Regions from separate parts of the Gordonia marina genome, predicted to be linked through region 1. Evidence: riboswitches for the same ligand, from Rfam matches in the RefSeq annotation. Region 1 holds a riboswitch; the other holds the start of a gene.
What was found. Region 1 has a riboswitch for cyclic di-AMP ahead of ACSEEN_RS09845 (transglycosylase family protein). Riboswitches for the same ligand answer to the same signal wherever they lie in the genome.
Positions count from the first base shown of each region.

Region 2: linked by a shared signal. The riboswitch ahead of ACSEEN_RS19525 (C40 family peptidase) and the one ahead of ACSEEN_RS09845 (transglycosylase family protein) in region 1 are both predicted to bind cyclic di-AMP.

Region 1 is NZ_JBPSDN010000012.1:70,400-77,628, reverse strand. It holds gene ACSEEN_RS09870 (DUF2771 family protein) at 1-553, shown strand, start outside; gene ACSEEN_RS09865 (DUF222 domain-containing protein) at 685-2,709, opposite strand; gene ACSEEN_RS09860 (cold-shock protein) at 3,102-3,515, opposite strand; gene ACSEEN_RS09855 (hypothetical protein) at 3,642-3,851, shown strand; gene ACSEEN_RS09850 (flavin reductase family protein) at 3,848-4,405, shown strand; cyclic di-AMP (ydaO/yuaA leader) riboswitch at 4,670-4,852, shown strand; gene ACSEEN_RS09845 (transglycosylase family protein) at 4,863-5,459, shown strand; gene ACSEEN_RS09840 (hypothetical protein) at 5,600-5,791, opposite strand; gene ACSEEN_RS09835 (helicase-associated domain-containing protein) at 5,879-7,229, shown strand, end outside.
Region 2 is NZ_JBPSDN010000046.1:16,266-23,494, reverse strand. It holds gene ctaE (aa3-type cytochrome oxidase subunit III) at 1-118, opposite strand, end outside; gene ACSEEN_RS19550 (hypothetical protein) at 336-752, shown strand; gene trpD (anthranilate phosphoribosyltransferase) at 749-1,864, shown strand; gene ACSEEN_RS19540 (Lrp/AsnC family transcriptional regulator) at 1,876-2,154, opposite strand; gene ACSEEN_RS19535 (DEDD exonuclease domain-containing protein) at 2,151-3,959, opposite strand; gene ACSEEN_RS19530 (hypothetical protein) at 4,198-4,404, shown strand; cyclic di-AMP (ydaO/yuaA leader) riboswitch at 4,516-4,701, shown strand; gene ACSEEN_RS19525 (C40 family peptidase) at 4,719-5,300, shown strand; gene ACSEEN_RS19520 (C40 family peptidase) at 5,395-6,444, shown strand; gene ACSEEN_RS19515 (peptidase MA family metallohydrolase) at 6,476-7,229, shown strand, end outside.

The DNA of each region.
Region 1 (7,229 bases):
CGAGCCGAAGGTCTCGCTGGCGGCGGGCAAGTCGTACACGCGGCTCGCGCCGACGTTCTGGTGCGATGTGAAGCTCACCGAGTGCACGCCGCGGCTGATGAGCGACGAGGAGATCGCCGCCCTCCCGGTCGACCGTTTACCGGTGGCCATCGGTGACGCGCTGACCGTGTCGGTGCCGTCGGAGGTGTCCGACGGCCCCTGGATCCTGATCGCGAGCTACGCGACACCGCGCGGCGTGACCCAGCAGGACTGGCTCCACCTGCCGGACACCACCTACACGCAGACGCTGCCGTCCACCCGCGACCGCGTCCTCCTGGGCATCGAGATCCAGCCGCTGTCGGCGCGGGTCACCGGCACCGGGAACGACGACATCGAGGCGGCGATCAACGCCGGGCGCGGCGACATCGCGGCGCGCGGCCACTTCGCCGTCTCGACCGTGCCGGATGGCTTCACGGTTCCGGCGTCAGACGAGACGCCGGCACCGGCACCTGCCACGCCGCCGACGAGCGAGACGCCGCAGGCCCCGCCCGCGGAGACCGCGCCGGTCGCGTAGTATTCCAGCCTTACATCGGAACCGAAATCACTTCGCTCTGACCTTGTGGTGACAGCTGTGTTTTGCCAGCAAGGCTGCGCCGTGGCGCAGATCCCGCGTCCTCCGCGTGGTGTCTGGACTCCGCCTGGTTCTTAGAACGGTGGTGGGCCGTCGGCGGCTTCGGCACGCTCCCGGGCGCGACGCAGGCGCGCGCGTTCAGATCGTCGCCAGGCGTGCTTGTAAGCGGTCGCGGCCCGCAAACCGCCCCCTGCCGCGCTCCCGCCCGCGCCGTCGGACGGTGTTGGACCGGTTGGTGGTGATTCGGGAGGCGGGTGGGCCTGGTGGACACAACTCACCCCAGCCAGTTGGGGGAACAGCCACTGATTCTCCGCCCGGGTCTCGACGGTGGTGCCGTACGCGGTGATCGCCGTCCACACCACACCGCGATCGTCGATCCACTGCTCATCGACCCACCCATCCTCGGGATTCGCGGCACCCAGGAACGTCTTCAGCAGGTGATGACGCTTACATTTGGGTCCGACATTGCACAAGCAGGTCGGGCCGCCGGAAGCGGGACAGAACTGGTCGAACTCCTCACAGTGATCGAGTTCGCAGTTCCACGCCGGCTGCTCGCAACCCGGGACGGTACAGGTCCCGAACAGGGCCCGCACCAGGACGCCGAGAGCTTCGGAGGGCCGATACGGGTCACTCGGCAGAGCCTGCCCGGCCAGAAACGCCGCCGGAACCTCACCACGGGATTCGGCCTGTCCGGTCCGGTGCTGCTCGGGCTGTCCGGGCTCGCGATGGTCGGGCTCGGTGTGTTCGCTCGCGCGTGGTCCGGGACCAATTCCGATGCCGGTGTCATGCTCGTGCACCTCGGCGCCGCGGCCGGTGCCGCCGGGGTTAGGCGCCTCAGTTGCGGGGTCGTTTCTCTCGACCTGTCCGCGGTCGTCGGCGGGCCGGAGCCCAGCCGGCCGCCCGACATCCGGATCATCAGACCGGGCGGGGTCGGCGGCTGCACCGGGCCGGTGCCCGGCGCCATGTCCGCCGTCCGTGGCATCGGTGTCGGTGGCGTCCTCGCCCGGTTCCGCGGGAGCACCGGCTGGCGTGTCGTCAGTCTCGGGGATCACCGTGGCGGATCGGGGACGCAGCAGGGCACCCAGGTCGAGGTCCCGCACCAGCGCGTCGGGGCGCTGGGCAAGGTCGCGGACATGCCCGGCACTGATCGGACCGTGCCCATCAAGAAACGCCGGCTCATCATCCTCGCCGGCCAGCGTCGACTTCTGACAGATCGCGTGCACGGTGATCCGGGCCTGCCGCTCCGAAATCTCCTCCTCACCCAACGTCGCGGTACACGCTTCTTTGTCGGTGCACGCACAGGTGAACGGCAGCCTGCGCAGGCGTGCGATAGCGGCCGCCGACCGGAGCATGCCCTTGGTACGGGGGTCGTTCGGGCAGACCCCGGCGATCATCGCCTCCACCGCCTCATACGCCAGACGCGCCTCCTCAGCGTCCGCGGTGATCGTGACCCCACCCAAACCATCAGTGAAATCACGACTGGTCACATTCTTCCGCCGCCGCGCCTTCTCCCGCTGCTTCCGCTCCGCATCGGCGTCGCGCTTGTGCACCACCCGATCGGCGATCCGCTCGGCCGCCGTCTCCGAGATGTGCCCGGCCGCGGCGAGCGCACCGGCCAGATCGGCGTCGACCTGCGCCATGATCGCGCTGTCGTCGACGATGTCCGTGCGACAGGCGACCTTGTCGAACATCTCCGGCGAAATGACGGTCCGGCGCAACAGGTCCGCGGTCTGCGGGAGCCGCTGGGCGGCCGCGATCGCCGTCCCGACCAGCGCGCGGGTGGCCCGCCGATTCCCGGCGAAGTAGTAGCCGAAGAATTCCACCGCCGCCGTGTACGGATCGAACAAGTCGTGCTGGTCCTCACCCGCACAGACCCGGTCATCCAGGGTCGCCAGCGCGATGTCGAGGAACTGACCGACCGCATACAACTGCTGCCAGTACAAGAACGTCTGCCCCCGCCACGCCGTCTCGGCATAGACGGCCCACGACCGGCACTGCGTCTTGTCGTCATCGGCCCGGTCGGCCGGCACCATCCCGGCCGCAGTGAAATCGACCGCGGCCCAGCGGGCCGCCAACGCGTCGCCGATCGCGTCGGCCATGGCGGTCACCTCCCCCGAAGTGAGTGTTCGATCTACCTATGGTCAACAGTACTGGCACATCACGGTGTGCGCCACCTGATTCTGTACCGTTAAAATGACTATAAGACCAGGGTATGACAAGAAATGACGATGCGGTCGACGGTCGCCAAATCCAATGGGCCGGCGTCGAACCAGCCGTAGCCGTCACGCAGTCGGGGCTGGATGTTCGAATGGGATCGAGGCGAGAGACGTGCTCCGCCGGAGGCGACGTTCACGGTGTACACCGGACCCGTGTAGGAGCGCACGCGATCCTTCCGGTCCTGCGAACAGCGCCGGGCCAAGACGCAACCTCCGCCTCAGAATTCCGGTAGGCACAACAGGCCGAGTCCGATATCAGCCTGCGACACTCGGACTCAGCGGTCGAGTTCGCGGGTCACCGCGCGCACGACCTCCGAGATGCGCCGGGCCGTCTTGCGGTCCGGGTAGCGGCCGTTGCGCAGATCCGGCTGCACCTTGCCCTCGAGCAGGGTGATCAGATCGGCGATCAGGCCGTGCAGCTCATCCGGGGTGTGCCGCTTGGTCGCGGCCTGCTGGGTCTCCCGCACGTTCCGGGCGACACTCGGCGCGGCCTCCAGCACGGTGACGCGCAGCGCCTGCGGGCCCCGTCGCCCGGCCGCCATGTCGAACTCGACGCGCTGACCGGCTTTCAGGCCCTCGGCCCCGTCGGACAGCGCGGAGGCACGCACGTAGACGTCCTCCCCGTCTTCCTGCGACAGGAATCCGAACCCCTTCTCGGAGTCGTACCACTTCACCCGGCCGGTCGGCACTGCGCTCACCCTCAAACTGCTCGTGACTGCTCATACGAAAGCGCCCTGCCCGGCCCGTCGGACATCCGCGGAAAGGGCAAGAGGCGCACTTCGCCTGATCGTACGCCCAGGACTACGGTGGGGGCCATGGAGACCCAGAAGTCGTCCCCGCTGCTCCCGGCGGCCGTGATCATGGTGGTGATCGGCGCGATCGCCAGCCTGCTGCTGCTGGTGCCGGCCGTCCGCGACTCCAACGAGGCGGTCGTGGTGGTCACCTACCTGCTCGCGTTGCTCGCTCCACTCGGATTGCTGCTGGCCGTCGTCTTCGCGCTGCTGCAGGGACGTCGCCGCCGATGACCGACACCGCGATCGTGCTGGACAGCGCCGACGACTCGAGCGCCCTCAAACGGGCCTACAGCTGCTTCCCGTCCGGCGTGGTCGCGGTCTGCCGCCGGGGCGGCCCCGCCGACGTCGATCCCGCCGACGCCCCGGCCGGTGACGGCCCGATCGGCATGGCGGCCAGCGCGTTCACCACGGTGTCCCTCGATCCGCCGCTGGTGTCGGTGTGCGTGCGCCGCGAATCGGCCACCTGGCCGTTGCTGCGCACCGCACCGGAACTCGGAGTGAGCGTGTTCGCCGCCGATCAGGGCGACCTCTGCCGTCAGCTCGCCGGTCCGCCGGCGCACCGGTTCGACGGCATCGAGCCGCTCACCGCCGGCGGCGGCGCCCTGTTCCTGCCCGGGGCCGTCGCCCACCTGCTGTGCACGCTCGCCGGCGAGTACGAGGCGGGCGACCATACCGTCGTGCTGCTCCGGATCACCTCGCTGTGCAGCGACCCGGGAGCCGAGCCGCTCGTCTTCCACGCGAGCACCTTCCGCGCGCTGGAGGCGCGCCGCGAGTCCGGCGGATAGCCGCGCGTGTTCCAGGTCTCAATCTGGCTGTGACCTTAGTCACATAACGGGGCGATAACGAACGAGACACGGGACGGCCGTCAGTGCGATTACCTGCGCGGATGCCCGAACGGGCCGAAAGACCCGGGAACACCCCGGAAATCCGGGGTTTCCGGACGGGGTGACTTCCCCCATTCCGATTACGTAGTCTTCATTCCGGTCGCCCTCACCGGCACCGACAACCCAATATCCCGACGGTCGCGCCCAACCTCGTTCCGCCGCCGGGAGTACCGAACGACACAGTTCAGGAACGAGGGCGGGGGACCCACCATCCCACCGGATAACGGCAGGCCATCGCAGGATGGCTCGCCTTGGGGTTAAGTCCCCGGACCGGCTCGCCGGACCGGGACCGAGCACCTCTCGCTCGAACCCGACAGCTGACTTCGCAGGCGCGTGGAGAGAGGAATACCAGAGACCTATGGCACGTCACGCGAAGCCGTCGTCCAGCACCACCAAGACCATCGCCAAGGTGGCCCTGACCTCCGCCGTCCTCGGCGGCGGCGCGGCCCTGTTCGGCGGCGGCCACGCCGCCGCTGCGACCGACTCCGAGTGGGACGCCGTCGCTCAGTGCGAGTCGGGCGGCAACTGGCACATCAACACCGGCAACGGGTACCAGGGCGGCCTGCAGTTCGCCCCGAGCACCTGGGCCGCCCACGGTGGCACCCAGTACGCTCCGTCGGCCGACCAGGCCAGCCGCGAGCAGCAGATCGCCGTCGGTGAGCGCGTGCTCGCCAGCCAGGGCAAGGGCGCCTGGCCGGTCTGCGGCACCGGGCTCTCCGGCGCCACCCCGCGCACCGCTCCGGCCACCCCGAAGCTGCCGAAGGTCGGCCCGTCCGGCAACGGCTCGTCGAACGGCTCTTCCGCCGACGCGGCGAACACCGACGAGGCCATCGCGCAGGCCAAGAAGAACCCGGAGCTCGCCGGCGCCGCTCAGGCCCTGCAGAACTCGGGCTACAAGCTCGACAAGGGCCAGCTGGACCTGTTCAACCAGAACAAGAAGGCGCTCGGTCTCTGACCGACACCCCCGGACGACGAGGAAGCCCGCACCGATTCGGTGCGGGCTTCCTCGCATCCGCCGACCGGCGGACGGTCACGCGTAGGAGAACAGACGAAAAACCCCGTACCGAGCGGGTACGGGGTTTCGGACGCTGCGCGTCAGCGGTTGACGACGGTCTTCGGCTGAATGAACGAGAGCTCGCTCGCGGGCACCGGGAACGGAGTCTCGTTGCCGAACGGCGACAGTGCGCCGGCGAGGTGAGCGGTGAACTCGGTCACGGCGTGATCCTCTTCCGAGATCTCAGGCCAGCCGTTGTCGACGTAGGAATTCTTCTTAGCCACGACGCTCATTCTGCCATGGCGGTGCCGGGCGCGTGGCACCCACCGGCAAAGCCGGGACCCAAGTCTCCTCCGCACGCGGTCGGTAGCATGGATCCGATGACCACGGACCGACCCCAGCGCGGCCTGGCCGAGACGCTGGCCGGACGCTCCGACGACGAGTTGAGCGCGCTGCTGCTCCGCCGTCCGGATCTGGCCTCACCGCCGCCGCGCGGCACGGCGGTGCTCGCCCAGCGCGCCCTGTCCGCCGCGTCGATCGCGCTGGCCGGCGATGGCCTGGATCTGGCCGGGGTCGCCGTCCTGGAGGCGTTTCTCGACGCCGCCGGCCCCGGCGTCCAGCACGACCTGCTCGGCCCGGTCGGCCGCGACGAGATCGTCGCCCGCCTGGGCCGTCGCCTCAAGCGCGCCGAGGTCGACGCCCGGCTCGCGGACCTGGCCGCCCGCGGCCTGATCTGGGACTCGGGGACCGGCATCGCGCGCAAACCCGCGTGGGTCGCCGGCATCCACCTGAGTTCGGCGCTCCCGTGGCGCGGGCACCACCTGATCGGCCCGCTCGCCACCGCGACCACCGACGAGATCCGCGCCCTGCTCGACGGTCTCGACGACCGTCCCCGTGAACTGCTCACCACGCTGGCCGCCGGGCCGCCGCTCGGCCGCAGCCGGGACGCGGCCCCCGACGCCGATCCGAGCGCGCCCGTGCCCCGGCTGATCGCGTGCGGCCTGCTGGCCCGGATCGACGAGCAGACCGTCGAGCTGGTACCGATGGCCGGGCAACTACTGAAGGGCGAGCCGCCGCTGCGCACGGCCGTCCTCGAAGCGCCGGCCCTGACCAGCGGCACCGGCCGGTTCACCGCCGACCAGATCGATGCCGCCGGCGCCGGTGAGGCCCTCGAACTGCTCCGGCACGCGGGCGACCTGCTCGATGTCCTCGGCCATGCGCCGGCCGCCGAACTGCGCTCGGGCGGCGTCGGCATCCGCGAACTGCGCCGCCTGGCCAAGGCCAGCGGGCTGCCGGTGGCCCGCGTCGGACTCCTGGTGGAGCTGCTGGCCGGTGCCCGGCTACTCGACTCCGGCTTCCCCGAACCCGAGCCCGCCGACTGGAACGGCGAGGAGGCGTTCGCGCCCACCACCGCCGTCGACGCCTGGGAACACACCGGTCCCGAGCGGCGCTGGTACACGCTGGCGACCGCCTGGCTGGAGCTGCCGCGGCGGCCGTGGCAGATCGGGGACACCGATCGCGACGGCAACACGCTCGCCGCGCTGAGTTCCGGCTTGTTCGACGCCGCCGCCCCGCTCACCCGGCACCAGGTCCTCGAACCGCTGGTGTCCGCCGAAGCGGCCGCCCCGCTCGAACTCGACGACCTCATCGCCGCACTCGTCTGGCGGCATCCGCGGCAAGTGCGCCGCTGGACACGGCGCTTCGTCGGCGAGACGCTGCGCGAGGCCACCG
Region 2 (7,229 bases), on a different contig from region 1:
AGAACATCAACTCGCTCGACAACCACACGATGGTGCCGACGCTGACCATGTTCGGACGGTTCAGCGAATGCACACGCGAGGTGATGGAGGTTCCTTGGGTACCCACGGCGCTAGTCACATGAGAAGTATGACGGGTCGTAGTAAGAGATGCCCACCCGGGTCCCAAATTCGCCGAAAATAGTTGTCCCATCGCAGGTCGCGGGCGGTGCGGTCGGGGCCGCCGGGCGTGTCCGGCGGGGTCTTCGGGGCGAAGATCGGGTGCGGGCGCCACCAGCTATCGTGCCCGGCGGGGCTGAGAGAGTCCTGAAGAACACGGCAAGGGTGAGGAGACGGACATGCGCAGGTGGTTCATGCGGCGCGCGGACGCGCCCCGGGATGTGTCCGAAGAGCTGACGCGGGCGGTGGTGATCGCGGAATCGCATGACGAGACCGCGGCGTCCTCGACGGTGCTGGCCGCGGCGGGACTGATCGATCCCGCGGAACGTCTGTTGCGGCTGCTGGTCTTTCTGCCCGCGGCGCAGGTGCCCGGCGTCATCGAACGGTGCGCGTCGGAGGATTACGTGCCGGCACCCGCCCTCGCCTCCGATCCGCCGGCGCCGGCCGGGCTGGTCGCGGTGGCGCTGGCCCGCGTCCAGCCGATCGACGCCCGGCGGGTCTCGCAGGAGCGGTCGCTGCTGAGTTCCATCGCGGCGCGGGTGGGCGGCACGGTCGGCGGGTGGGCGGTGCTCGACGTCGCGGATCCGGGGCGATGAACACTGTTTATCCTGTCGGGGTGAACACCTTCGCTCCGCTGTCCTCGTCCGCGCCGTCGCCGGAGTCGCTCACCTGGCCGCAGATCCTCGGCAAGGTGACCGACGGCCACGACCTGACGGTGGGCGAAGCCGGCTGGGCGATGCGCGAGATCATGTCGGACGCGGCGACCGGAGCACAGATCGCGGCGTTCGGGGTGGGCGTGAAGATGAAGGGCGCCGCCCCGTCGGAACTGCGCGGCCTCGCCGCCACCATGCTCGAGATGGCCAATCGGGTGGACCCGGGCGGGCCGGCGGTCGACATCGTCGGCACCGGCGGCGACCGCTCGCACACGGTGAACATCTCGACGATGACCTCGGTCGTGGTCGCCGCGGCGGGGGTGCCGGTGGTGAAGCACGGCAACCGCGCGGCGTCGTCCAAGAGCGGCGGCGCCGATGTGCTGGAAGCGCTCGGCGTCGCGATCTCCCTCGGCCCCGAAGCGGTGCAGCGCTGTCTGCACGAGGTGGGGATCGGCTTCTGCTTCGCCCCGGTCTTTCACCCGGCGTTCCGGTTCGCCGGCCCGCCGCGCAAGGAGATCGGCATCCCGACGGTGTTCAACGTCCTCGGCCCGCTGACCAATCCGGCGTCGCCGGAGGCCGGGCTGATCGGCTGCGCGTTCACCGATCTGGCTCCCGCGCTGGCGCAGACCTTCGCCGAGCGCGGCAACCGGGTGCTGGTGGTGCGCGGTGACGACGGCCTCGACGAGCTGACCACGACCACGACGTCGACGGTGTGGCAGGTGGTCGGCGGCGAGGTGGCCCGGCACACGCTCGATCCCCGCGACCTCGGTCTGGAGCTGGTGGAGCTGTCGGCGCTGCAGGGCGGCGACGCTCAGGTGAACGCGGGGATCGCCCGGGATCTGTTCGCCGGGGCACGCGGACCGGTGCGTGACGCGGTGTCGCTGAACGCCGCGGCCACGTTGGTCGCCTTCGAGCAGGAGCGGCTGTTCGGCGAGGGCGAGCTGACCGCGGCCGTGCGCGACGCCCTCGCCCGGATCGACGAGGTGCTCGACTCCGGGGCGGCGGCCGACCGGCTGGCGCGCTGGGCCGAGCTCAGTACCGCGCTGGCCGGGTAGCTCTCCTCTCCTTATTCCTCTCCGATGGAGAAGCCGCCCTCCACCTCCGAGCTCGAGTAGCTGCGGAAAGCGATGTGGGTGGCGCTGTGGCGCACTCCGGGGAGCCGGTTGATCCGGCCGGTGACGACATCGGCGATGTCGTCGTGGCTGCGGACACGCACCTTGGCGATCAGATCGACGTCCCCGGCGCACGAGTACACCTCGGTGACCCCCGGGATGTCGGCGACGGCCTGCGCGGTCTCCGGGATCTGGTGGATGTCGGCTCCGATGAGGACGATGGCGGTGATCATGCCCCGAGCCTAAACGAGCCGGCGGCCGGTGGAGCCGGGTGTTCCCGGGCGCGGCGGGCGACGTCGGAGAAGTCGAGACGGCGCTGCGCCGAGCCGATCGGGAGCGACAGGTCGCCGGTCACCGAGACCACCCGGGTGCCCGGCTCGGCGATCCACCGCCAGAGCAGCGCCACCTCCTCGGGCGGCGCCCCGGACAGTGGACCGTCGCCGGGACCCGGCGGCGGGATCGACTGCGCCCCGGCGACGAGGAGTTCGACGACCGGCATCGGCGCCACACCGCGCGCCGCGTAGCCCGCGCCGGCGAGCCGGCCGTAGCGGATCACCGCGAAGTCCCAGCCGCCGGCCGGCGCGGAGGCCGGCCGGGCGAGAACCAGTTCGTCGAGCCGGGCGAGCGCGGAGAGGCGCTGGCAGCGGGCGAGGGCCTCGATGGTCGCGGCGAGCCGGTCGCGGGCGCGGGCGGCCGACTCGAAGCGACGCAGTTCGGCGAGCCGGGCCAGGCGCCCGGCGAGCTGGTCGAGCAGCGCGTCGGATCGGCCCTCGATCAGATCGGCGGCGGCCCGGACGCGGGGCAGATAGTCGGGCAGGGTCTGCGGGCGGTCGCTCGCGGCACGACACGCCCCCGGCAGCGCCGCGACGAGCGGGTCGGGCATCGCCGCGGCCGCGGCGGTCCCCGGGCAGAAATGGTGGTCGGCGGTCGTCAGGGACGTCGTGCAGGTGCGCAGGCCGGCGGCACCGGCGATCACATCGGCGACGTCCGCGGCGGCCGCGCGGCCGCCGAACGGGCCGAGACAGAGCTCGCCGGGAGTACGGGTCACCCGCAGGCGTGGGAAGCGTTCGGCGGTGAGCACGACCCACCAGCCCTGTCGCGGATTGCGGGAGCGCCGGTTGTACGCGGGCTTGTGCACCGCCAGCAGGGTCAGTTCGCGCACGCCGGCTTCGAGGGCGTGCGCGCACTCCACGTGCTCCACCCGGCGGGCGAGGGCCACCATCTCGGCCATCCGGGCGCGCGGATCGGCGCCGGTGAAGTACTGGGAGACGCGCCGGTGCAGATCGACGGCCGTCCCGATATAGAGGACCTCGTCACCGGGACCGCGAAAGAGGTACACGCCCGGCCGATGCGGCAGCCCGGCGGCGAGCGTGCGCTTGGCGCGCACCGCGGGCGTGGTGCGCGGCAGATAGCGGGTCAGGTCGCGATAGGTGCGGACACCCTGATTCCCGACGCGCTCGAGAAGACAGTGGAACACCTCGACGGTGGCGCGGGCGTCGTCGAGCGCCCGGTGGGTGGGCGTCACGGAGACGTCGAAGAGCTCGGCGAGCGCACTCAGCTTGACCGTGGGTGCTTCTTGCCGGGAGAGGATCCGCCGCGCCATCACCACGGTGCACAGCGTCGCCGGGAACGGCCAGGGCAGATGACGGCGGGCGGCGGCGCGTTTGAGGAAGCCGGTGTCGAACCGGGCGTTGTGGGCCACCAGGATCGCGCCGCGGGCGAACTCGAAGAACGCCGGCAGCACCTCGTCGATGGTGGGGGCGTCGTGCACCATCGCCGTGGTGATGCCGGTCAGCGAGACGATCTGCGGCGGAATCTCCCGACCCGGGTCGACCAGGGTGGCGAACTCGCCGAGCACCTCGCCGCCGCGGATCTTCACCGCGCCGATCTCGGTGATCGCATCCCGGTCGGCGCTGCCGCCGGTGGTCTCCAGATCGACGATCACCAGGGTGGTGTCGTACAGCGCGGCGGTGGCGAACTCCTCGTCGTCGGGGAGATCGGCGAAGCTCAGCTGCTGTTCGGGTCGGTGATCAGCCATACCCGGGAAGGTAGGCGGCACCTCCGACAATCCGTTCCGCCGCGGCGGTCCGCGGCCCCGGTGTCGGAGGGTCGTCCTAGTCTCCACCTCGAGTCGAGTGTTCCCGTGCCGCCGGAGCGCCGTGGTCCGCCGGAAAACGGCGGTCACCACGCTCAACGCTACGAATGAGAGGTAGATCACAATGAAAATCGACTGCGCGACGTGCCCGGCCCGGCAGCGGGCCTGTGACGGATGTCTGATGCAGGTGCTCTTTTCCCCTGCCACCAGGGACTTCGGTCCCGAAAGCCAGTGGGCGGAGACCGATGACGACCTCCTCGATGCCATCGATGTGTTCGTTGACACAGCGCTGATTTCGCGGGCGGCCGCACGGGCCGCCAGAAGTGACATCGCAGCACGTCAAACGGGATTCACCGAGCGTTCGCACGGCCGTCTCCGGGCGGTCTGATCCGGTAGGCGGTCCCGACCGCCTCGCGCGTTCGGTGGACATCGGACCCGCGAGTTTCGTAATCTTTCTGAGACCTTCCAGGGCGGGGGTTCCCGCCAGGGGATTTCCGCTCCGAGGTCACCGCCTAATCGCGGCCCCCACCAAGGGCCGCGTACCGGGGAACCACCACTTCCTCATCGGACGCGCGGCGAGAGCCGGGTGCGCCGAGGGATCGGGGTGAATCGCGGGCAACCGCGTAGGGCCATCTCTTCCGGCCCGAACCCGACAGCTAACCCGGTCGGCGGTCAGGGAGAAACAACAAGGAGATACTTTCCGTGGCCAAACACCGTTTGGAACAGCCCCGCGTCGCCGCCAAGGTGGCCAAGACCGCCGTGGTCACCGGTTCGATCGCCGTCGGTGCCCTCGCGCTCGCGGCCGGTCCGGCCGACGCCGCCCCGGTGAACGTGCCGGGTGTCGGGACCTTCGAGGTCCCCGGCATCAACGACAACCAGGTGCCGCCGCAGTTCCAGCAGAACGGCAACAACGGCGGGGGTCTGCTCAACAGCCAGCCGGTGCGTGCCCAGAAGGCGCTGCGCGCCGCCGAGTCCAAGATCGGCTCGCCCTACGTGTACGGCGCCGCCGGCCCGAACGCCTTCGACTGCTCCGGCCTCGTCTACTGGTCGTACAAGCAGGCCGGTAAGACCATCCCGCGTGACAGCTACGGCCAGCTCGGCGGCGGCCAGCGAGTGTCTTCGCTCGCCGACGCCAAGCCCGGCGACGTGCTGATCTTCAACGGCGGCGGCCACGCCGGCATCTACGCTGGCCACGGCCAGTTCATCCACGCCTCGACCGAGGGTGTGCCGGTGAAGCGCGCGCCGGTCAAGGCCTGGGCGCTGACCGGCATCCGCCGCTACTGAGCGCACACGCCGCAAACATGCAGTACCGAGTCGAGCCGTGGGCCCCTCCGGGGAGCGCGGCTCGATTCGAGTATCGGTAGGGATGTCAGAAGTGATGCGTACGTGTGAATTCCGCCGTGCCACCCGGCGCGGCGTATCGATCGTCGCGGCGCTGAGCGTCGCGACCACGCTGGCGGTGGTCTCGCCCGAGTTGGCGATGGCCGAGCCGGCGCGCTCGGCGGACCAGTTGCTCACGCACTACCGCCAGTTGTCGGACCAGGCCGAGAAGTCGGCCGAGTCGATGAACAAGGCGCAGGCCGAGTACGACAAGCAGCGCAAGATCGCCGCCGGCGCGCGCAAGGACGCCGCCGCCGCGCAGAAGGACCTGGACGCGGCCGACCGCCGCCTCGACGAGGCGCGGGCCACGGTCGACGTGCTGGCCCGGGCGAGTTCGCGCGGAGTCCGCGCCAACCGGCTCTACGCCCTGCTGGTCAGCGACTCGCCGCAGAACGTCCTGGACAACATGTCCGACCTCGAGGTGATCTCCCGGCAGGTCGACGGCGACATCGCGAGTGTCAAGAAGTCGGTCGACCGGGCGACCAGCGCCAAGGCGGCCGCGCAGAAGACGTCGGCGACGGCCTCGGCCGCGATGACCGATGCGGTGCGCAAGCGCGGCGAACTGCAGGCCAAGCAGTCCGATCTGCAGCTGGAAGCGGTCACCATCCGCGCGGTCTACCAGTCGATGACCGGCAAGCAACTGGCCGCGCTGCGCGGCCCCAAGTACAACTTCGACCCGCGGGCGGTCCCGAAGGGCACCTCGCCCGAGGCGATCGCCGTGCAGGCCGCGATCAGCCGCATCGGCGATCCCTACGTCTGGGGTGCCACCGGACCGAACCAGTTCGACTGCTCGGGTCTGATGGTGTGGGCCTACAAGCAGGCGGGCAAGACCCTGCCGCGGACCAGCGAAGCGCAGATGGGCGGCGGCACCCCGGTGGCCCGGGGCGACCTCAAGCCGGGCGACCTGATCATCTACTACGGCGACGCCCACCACGTCGGCATGTACGTCGGCGACGGCTACGTGATCCATGCCTCCACGTTCGGTGTCCCGGTCGCCGTGGTGCCCATCGACAAGGCCGGCCCCTACAACTCGGCGCGACGGTACTGACTTGTCCCCAGCCTCCAGGGCCTCCCGGGCGGTGGCCTCCGCCACCGCCCTCGCCCTGCTCGCCGGGGGAGTGACCGCGTGCGGTTCCGGCGAGAAGGCGGCCGCGCCGTCGTCGTCGACGACGCCGCTGTTCAGCACCCCGCCGAACGCCTTCGAGCAGCAGCGGGCCGACGGGGTCACCGCCCTGCTCGACGCCCTCACCAAGGCCCTCACCAGCGGTGATCGGGCCGGGCTCGACGCGTTGATCGACCCGCTGGCGACTCCCGCGTTCCGGCAGTCGCTCCATCGTGCGCAGGACGACCTTCGGCCGGCCCCGGCCCGTCGCGCCGCCACGTCCGTCGCGCCCACGGCCACCCCGTCCGGGGCGGCGCCACAGAGCCCGGCGCCGCAGCGCTCGGTGCCGCGGCGGTCGCCGCGCTCGGGGGATCGGCCGTCGTCGTCGGCCCCGGCCGCCACGGTGCCGCGGGGCAGCAACCTGGTGCTGCGGACCCTGCAGTACCGGCTGGCCCCGTCGGCCGGGCCGGAGCGGCTGATCGGCGGCGAACTCGGCGTACGGCTGAACGACGCCGGCGCCTCCGACACGTGGGTCACCCCGATCACCGCGAGCTACGCGCTCGGCGGTGCGGCCCGTCCGGGTGTCGACGAGCCGGTGATCGATGTGCCGCAGGAACTGGCCGTCGCCCGTTACGGAGACGACTGGAAGCTGCTGGGCGACGGTTCGCTGGCCCCCGACGAGTCGGTCGACCCCACGCAGGAGGTGCGGCCGCCCGAACTGGTGCCGTGGG